Linked DNA regions of Persicobacter psychrovividus. The main gene of each other region encodes a partner of the protein of the gene in region 2 in a complex. Links are inferred from orthologs where the notes say so. Each region holds a gene or a part of one and is shown on either strand. Other genes may lie near its edges.

Region 1 (3,586 bases), 870 kb from region 2 along the record:
CTCTGACCTCGACTTGGGCAACTTTGCCAAACTCGTTAAAAATATTCAGCCATACCCTGGCGCTGAGGCGTATTTACTTTCCAATGAAGGTACTATTGTAGGCCACCCTGACGAATCAAAAATTGGTTTATCCTTGTCTGAAATTGCCGACAATCTCCCTGCCGACGTTCAGCTAATCGACAAAATATCTACCGGAGAATCTTTCAACTACTCCATAGAAGATGGCGCCACACCATATTTCATTACTTTTGTGCCCATTACCCCTGCAGGGACCCACAAATCTTGGAGCCTTGCACTGAAGATTCCCCTGTCTATTTTTGTAAGCCGTGCAGAGGCCCTGACTAAAGACGCCTCCATCATGATGATGTTTGGGTTGGTCTTTTTGATCGTCTTTATGTTCATTTTAGCACATTTTGTTACTTCCCCAATCAAGCAAACAACCCACGCTTTACAGCAATTGGCCGACGGAGAAGTGGACAGCATTGAAAAGCTGAACATCAAATCAAGAGATGAAGCACAAATGATGGGAGAGTCGCTTAATCAGCTTATTGACCGACTGAAGGAAGTTTCCTCTTTTGCCAAAGAAATCGGTAATAACAACCTCGAGGTAACAATTAACCCCAAAAGTAATAAGGACTCCATGGGCAATGCGCTGATGGGGATGAAAGACAGCCTGCAATCGGCACATATTCAGGAACAGGAAAGAAAAAAAGAAGAAAAACAACGCAGCTGGGCAAACACTGGGGTTGCCAGGTTTAGTGAAATTACCCGCGACACCTCCAAAGGCATTGAGGAAATGTCGCAAGAGGTTGTGGCCGAACTGGTGAAATATACTGAAGCCAATCAGGCGGGACTGTTTCTGCTGGAGGAGGAAAATCGCGACCACCCTGTCCTGGAACTTAAAGCCTGCCTGGCTTACGACCGCAAGAAATTTCTGGAAAAGGAAATCATGATTGGTGAAGGCGTTGCTGGCAGATGTTTTCAGGAACAGGAAACGATCTATATGACGGATTTGCCACAAAACTACCTTGAGATTACCTCAGGGCTCGGCGCCGCCACGCCTACAAACCTTTTGGTGGTACCGCTGAAAGTTAATGACAATATCTATGGGGTACTTGAAATCGCTTCTTTCACAAAATTCGAAGCCTACAAAATTGAGTTTATTGAAAGGCTATGTGAAAACTTCGCCTCAGTAATCAATACCCTTCGCATCAATCAAAAAACACAGTATTTACTCGAGGAGGCGCAAATGCAAGGAGAGCAACTCCGGGCACAGGAAGAGGAGATGAGACAAAATATGGAGGAACTCCAGGCTACGCAGGAAGATGCCGCCCGCCGCGAAGAGGACCTCGGCCAAAAAGTCAGCGAATACAAAGCGCAAGCGGAGAAAGCTGCCGCCATGGTGGAATTGCTGCGAACGGAAATGAAATCGGTTCAAAAGAATCAGTCCGCTCATCAGCAAGGATAAGATTTTAATTATCAACTCATTAAACAGGCTCGCTGTGCAATCCCGCTCAGTGGGAATGATAAAAACTATTGTTTAAACAAAATAAGTAAATATATTTGTATTCATTTAAGGGCTTAGTTTCCATTTTTTGCGATTGTTAAGCCCTTGATTATTTGCCAATTTGTATCTTACTATAAGAAAATAAAACCCACATAAATTATGTCTTGGTTTCAAAGAACGGATAAAGGGATCAAAACCTCGACCAAAGATAAAATGGATGCTCCAGAAGGTCTATGGTATAAAACCCCTTCGGGATCTATTATCCACATGAGAGAGCTCAAAGCAAACGCCTATGTTTGCCCTGAAGATGGCTACCATGTGCGTATTGGTTCAAAAGAGTATTTTGAGATCTTATTCGATAATAATGAGTTTAAAGAGCTGGACAAAAACCTGAGCTCTGGCGACCCGCTAAATTTCGTGGACAGTAAGCCTTACCCTAAGCGCATCAAAAGCGTGCAGGAGAAAACCAACCTTGTTGATGCTTGCCGTACGGGAGTAGGTAAAATGAACCAATTAGAGGTCGTGATCGCCTGCATGGATTTCAGCTTTATTGGTGGGTCTATGGGGTCTGTTGTTGGTGAAAAAATCAGCCGAGCGATCGACTACGCCCTCAAGCATAAAATCCCTTTCATCATGATCTCCAAATCTGGTGGTGCACGAATGATGGAAGCTGGTTACTCATTAATGCAGATGGCCAAAACATCGGCAAAACTGCACTTACTTGCTGAGGCGAAAGTGCCTTATGTAAGTTACCTGACGGACCCAACAACGGGTGGGGTAACGGCTTCTTATGCTATGCTCGGAGACTTCAACATTTCTGAACCAGGCGCATTGATCGGATTTGCTGGCCCACGTGTTATCCGCGAAACCATTGGCCGCGATCTGCCGGAAGGTTTCCAGAGTGCTGAATTTGTACTCGAACACGGATTTCTTGATTTTATCGTTGATCGTCGCCACGTAAAACAGCGACTTTCATCATTACTGAAAATGATTAAGTAATTGTTAAAACACTAACAATTATTACCTATATAAAAGATGAAGATTTTGACAATTGTTGAAAATCTTCATCTTTTTTCGTTTTTCAGGGAAATTAACATTCAAATTAATGTTCCCTTTTTAAAGACAATATTATATTTGTGGGGCTTGCCTGAAGGCAGGCAAATTATCATTTATCAAATCATTTAAGTACGATGACAGGTATTATTTTAGCTGGTGTTATCGCCTTTACTGTGCTGATCCTTGTATTGGTATTTGTGCTTCTTTTTGCACAATCTCAACTGGTACAATCGGGTCCGGTGAAAATCATGATCAATGGTGAAAAAGAATTGACTACCGCTGCGGGGTCAACACTTCTTTCAACCATGAGTTCTGAAAAGATTTTCTTGCCATCAGCATGTGGTGGGGGAGGAACTTGCGCAATGTGTAAGTGCCAGGTAACAGCAGGCGGTGGAGACGTTCTTCCTACAGAAGAAGGCCACCTTTCAAGAGCTGAGAAAGCAGATAACGTTCGTTTGGCTTGCCAGGTGAAGGTTAAAAACGATATGGAGATTCACATTCCTGAAGAAATCTTTGGTATTAAGAAATGGGAATGCGAGGTTATCTCTAACTATAACGTTTCAACCTTTATTAAAGAATTCAAAGTTCGCCTTCCTGAAGGAGAGCACATGGACTTTGAAGCTGGTGGGTACATTCAGATTGACGTTCCAGAAATCACCGTTGAGTTCAAGAACATGGACATCACTCCTCACCCAGAACTTGGGCACCCGAATGATGTTTACCAGTCGGATTGGGATCACTTCGGACTTTGGGACTTGAAAATGGTGAATGATGAGCCAATTTACCGTGCTTATTCTATGGCCAACCACCCAGGCGAGGGAGATATCGTGATGCTGAACATCCGTATCGCTACTCCTCCATGGGATCGCGCAAACAACACCTGGATGAAAGTTAATCCGGGAATCTGTTCTTCTTATGTGTTCTCGCGTAAGCCAGGAGACAAAGTGATGGTATCAGGACCTTACGGTGAGTTTGCCATTAATTACACGGACCGCGAGATGGTTTACATCGGTGGTGGTGCAG
Region 2 (4,356 bases):
CGTCTTCAGTGCCTTCCATTTGGCACAGTTTGGCTATCATTTCATTGTTGTTCGGGTTGGAGTAACGGGTGTAAATGTCTCCTTCCTTTTCACTGGCAAACTGCGCTCGGGCATCCTCGGCATCATCAAACACAAAGGAGCTTGTGGTGTAAATCGGAACAGCATGTTCGCCATGTGGGCTTCGTTCTGTTTGAGTACGAATAGCGTTGGTTTCAAATTTCTTCTTTTCCATGAGGGTTGATGGCTTGTTTGATTGTTGTTGGGTAATTAAGCAGGGAGGATCTCGAAGCTGTAGGTGATTTCAGCCGTTTTCGAAAGCATGATCCCCACGGAACAGTATTCCTCATTGGAAAGCTTGACCGCCTTTTCTACCTTGGCGGCATCAAGTTCACCAAATGCCTTATAATGTAAATGAATTTTTGTCCAAACATTGGCTTTGCCTTCCGGGCTGCGTTCGCCAGAAACACTTACCTTAAGATCTTGTAATGGCTGACGCTGTTTTTTCAAGATACTGATCACATCAATGCTTGAACAACCCGCAACCGCCGCAAGCAACAGTTGCATCGGGCGCATCCCCTGGTTTTTTCCACCAATTTCTGGCGACCCATCCAATTCTATAGTGTTTCCTTCGCCGTTATCGGCTTTCATATGATAGGCGTCGTCAAGTCTGTATAGTTCCATATTGTATTTGATATTATTATTCAGTGTAAAATAGTTGCCGTCAGCAGGAATAGCAAAGTTGAGGACAACAAAAAACAGAAATAATGATTGATGTGAAATCTTGCCATCGAAAATTTGGTCTGTCAGTAAAATTCATCCGGAAATGACGGCCTAAATTTGGTTGGTTTTCTTTATCAGGGCTCGTTTTTACTTGATGTGTCCGCTAATCGGTAAATTTGGGCACCTGCCGAAAAAATTAACCAACACCATTTTTGTGGTCTGACAACAGCAGTGCTTTGAATTTTCCCTGACATTGATTATTTTCTTGTGGCCAATGTTTGGTGAGCCAAAAGCAGGGAAAGCGCTTTGTGGGGTTTATTTTTTCACTCCTCAGCGGATTTATTGATAAATTCCTTAGGCTTTATTCATTTTTGCCTAAATTGACATCTACCTTTAAACCTATTGAAAAAACCTTATCACCATGAAAGAAATTACAGTACAGCAACTCAAAAGTATGATAGATGCAGGCGAGGACTTTCAGCTTGTCGATGTCCGCGAACCACATGAATATGAGTTGACCAACATTGAAGGAGAATTGATCCCTTTGGGAGAAGTAGCGGCAAGAGCTGATGAAGTGGAAACAGACAAGAAAGTCGTTGTGATGTGCCGTTCAGGGAAGCGAAGTGCTACCGCTATTGAGTATCTTGAAGATACCACAGGGCATGAAGAATTGTATAACCTTGTCGGTGGAATCTTGGCTTGGGGACGTGAAATAGACGATAAAATCGTTCAATATTAACGTTATTAGTGACTCATTTTCCTGCCTTTTCATTGCCATAGTTTCCTTTTTGAAGTAAATTTTAAGGCAGTATTGTTTTTGCGTGTAGTGAGTGATGTTTAGTGAAGATTTGATAATCAGTCTGTTATGTTTTGCTTGCGGTTTTTAGTGGATTTTTCTGTTAAAAATTGTGGTGCATATTAATTAAAAACAATATATCTTAGTGTCTTTAATTGAGAACAGGCTTCAATATATATATGCTTTTGGAATTTGAAAAACCCATAGTAGAGCTTGAAAGCAAGCTTGCGGATATGAAACAACTCGCCGTAGATAGCGGGGTAGACGTATCGGATGCGGTCCATAAATTAGAAACAAAGATTCAATCATTAAAGGTTGAAACTTACCGTAACTTAACAAGATGGCAACGTGTGCAAATGTCACGACATGCTGATCGTCCTTATACTTTTGACTATATTCACGAGATCACTGATGAGTTCGTGGAAATTCATGGTGACAGGAATGTAGCAGATGACAAAGCAATGGTCGGTGGATTCGGGCGTATTGGTGAGCAAACTTATATGTTCATTGGTCAGCAAAAAGGCCGAAATACCAAAGATCGTCAGGAACGCCGCTTCGGGATGCCTAACCCTGAAGGCTATCGCAAAGCTTTACGCCTGATGCGTATGGCTGAGAAATTTGACAAGCCAATTGTTTGTTTGATCGATACTCCTGGTGCGTTCCCTGGTCTTGAGGCTGAGGAACGAGGACAGGGCGAGGCAATTGCGCGTAACCTGAAAGAGATGTTTTCTTTGAAGGTGCCTGTGATCTGTATCGTTATTGGTGAAGGTGCCTCTGGTGGTGCCCTTGGGATCGCTATCGGTGACCGCGTGATGATGCTGGAAAACACCTGGTATTCAGTGATTTCACCTGAATCTTGTTCATCAATTTTGTGGAGAAGCTGGGATTTCAAGGAACAAGCTGCTGAAGCATTGAAACTGACTGCCGACGATATGCATTCTTTTGGCTTGATTGATGAGATCATCCCTGAACCGTTAGGTGGTGCCCATACGAATATCAAAGCGATGGCACGGACTTTGTCGGATACTATCCACAAGGCATTCACGGAATTAAATGCTTTATCTCCTGAAGAGCGGATTATTCAGCGTATTGATAAATTCTCTAACATGGGCGTTGTTCAGGAAGCATAATTTTGCAATAAAAAAGACAGTGACCAAAATACAAGAAAGCCGTGTTCCTTGAAGGACACGGCTTTTTCCATTTTATTTATTTTGAAGATGAAGTTACACGTAATAGACGCAGGAGATTTTAAACTGGATGGTGGTGCGATGTTTGGTGTTGTTCCCAAAAATTTGTGGGGTAGATATGTGGAGGCTGATGAGCGAAATTTGGTTCCTCTAAAAATGCGTTGCCTGTTAATCGAGGATGGCGATCGTAAAATTTTAATTGACACGGGCCTGGGAAACAAGCAGGCGGAAAGCTTTTTCAAGCATTATCATTTGTTTGGCGACGGTACCCTCTTGGGGTCCCTGGAGAAAGTAGGGGTTTCTCCTGAAGACATTACCGACGTTTTTATCACTCATTTTCATCTTGATCATGCTGGCGGAGCCATCGTACACCATGGCCCAGACAATACACCTGCCTACCAATTTCCAAATGCAAAATACTGGACCAACCGCAGGCATTGGGAATGGGCCACGAAACCTAACCCACGGGAGGCGGCTTCCTTTCTGAAGGAAAATATCTTACCGATTGAATCCCTCGGGCAGATGCATTTTGTAGAAGACGGGGCTGATTTCCCTTTTGAGATTATCTTTTCTGATGGGCATACAGAAGGGCAAATGTGCCCTAAAATCAGAATTGGAGATCAAACATTGATATTTATGGCTGATTTTCTGATGCCGACCGTAGCACATATTCCATTGGCGTGGGTGGTTGGTTATGATACCCGCCCGTTGCTTACCTTTGATGAGAAAAAAGCATTCCTGCAAGAAGCAGCAGATCAGCAGTATTTGCTGTTCATGGAACATGATATTAAGGTAGAGGTATGCACTGTTAAGCATACTGAAAAAGGCGTCCGCCTTGATAAAAGTATGACACTTGCGGAAGCGCTTGCTGATTGTGCCTCCGTTGTTACCGCATAATTTCAGTAAAATATAGGGCAAAAAAAAGCACGGTTTCCAACTGAAGAAACCGTGCCACCTTTCTGTGGTTCAGAAAGCAAAGCAATCATTAGAGAATTAGGATTTATCTTTCGACTTTGATAGAATCGGGGCTCATCCAATGCCCTTAATTAAACGAACTAGGAATCATAAGTTGAGGCTGACAGGCAATGTAATGCCCGTATAAATGTTTTAGGCCCAAAGGCGGTACATCCAACCATTTGCTGCAGTCTTTTTAAGGAAACTTGAACAATATAATCACTTTTTTTTATACGAATATTTTCTTGTAATTATTCCTACAAACCTGCGAATAGATTGATCCACAGTAGTTTTTATGATTAACTTCAGTTTTTTAAATGATAAACTGCCTCTGATTAGACTAACGTTTGCCGTGCTTTCTGGTTGTTAATTCGTTTCTAAATTTGTAAAATAATAGAAATATATTTTTAGAAATCAGTCTGAAATACCCATGACAAGTCAAACAACATCGCCATTAGTACAATCTTCAGATCTGCACCTGCAAGTGGAAGATCAACGCCTGTTCATTAAACAATGGCATGCCCCCACACCGAAGGCGATGATGTTGTGTGTTCATGGAGCCATGGAAAACGGGAAGATCTTTTATTCCAAAGGCGGTCGTGGTTTTGCGCCTTTTATGGCACAACAAGGTTATGAGGTTTTTGTGGTGGATCTTTCGGGGCGGGGAAGAAGCGAGCCCACAGCAGGCAAGGGGCATCG

Evidence for each region. Proteins that work in one complex are often made in the same cells at the same time.
Region 1: the proteins of AABK40_RS08755 (region 2) and accD are in contact, whole or in part, in a solved structure (PDB 8UXZ), measured with the Escherichia coli proteins. The link is inferred for Persicobacter psychrovividus from one-to-one orthologs.

Annotation. Positions count from the first base shown.
Region 1 is NZ_AP025292.1:2,926,548-2,930,133, forward strand. What follows is about bases 803-3,586. They hold accD (acetyl-CoA carboxylase, carboxyltransferase subunit beta), read left to right. Parts: upstream 803-1,666; coding sequence 1,667-2,506; downstream 2,507-3,586. Other genes in these bases: AABK40_RS12615 (GAF domain-containing protein), read left to right, coding at 803-1,468; nqrF (NADH:ubiquinone reductase (Na(+)-transporting) subunit F), read left to right, coding at 2,698-3,586. In the rest of the region: more of AABK40_RS12615, read left to right, coding at 1-802.
Region 2 is NZ_AP025292.1:2,058,978-2,063,333, reverse strand. The notes cover bases 920-3,670. They hold AABK40_RS08755 (acetyl-CoA carboxylase carboxyltransferase subunit alpha), read left to right. Parts: upstream 920-1,695; coding sequence 1,696-2,646; downstream 2,647-3,670. Other genes in these bases: AABK40_RS08750 (MBL fold metallo-hydrolase), read left to right, coding at 2,734-3,600; AABK40_RS08760 (rhodanese-like domain-containing protein), read left to right, coding at 1,142-1,459. Also shown: AABK40_RS08770 (trans-sulfuration enzyme family protein), read right to left, coding at 1-232; AABK40_RS08765 (OsmC family protein), read right to left, coding at 268-681; AABK40_RS08745 (alpha/beta fold hydrolase), read left to right, coding at 4,088-4,356. UniProt on the Escherichia coli protein: Component of the acetyl coenzyme A carboxylase (ACC) complex. First, biotin carboxylase catalyzes the carboxylation of biotin on its carrier protein (BCCP) and then the CO(2) group is transferred by the carboxyltransferase to acetyl-CoA to form malonyl-CoA.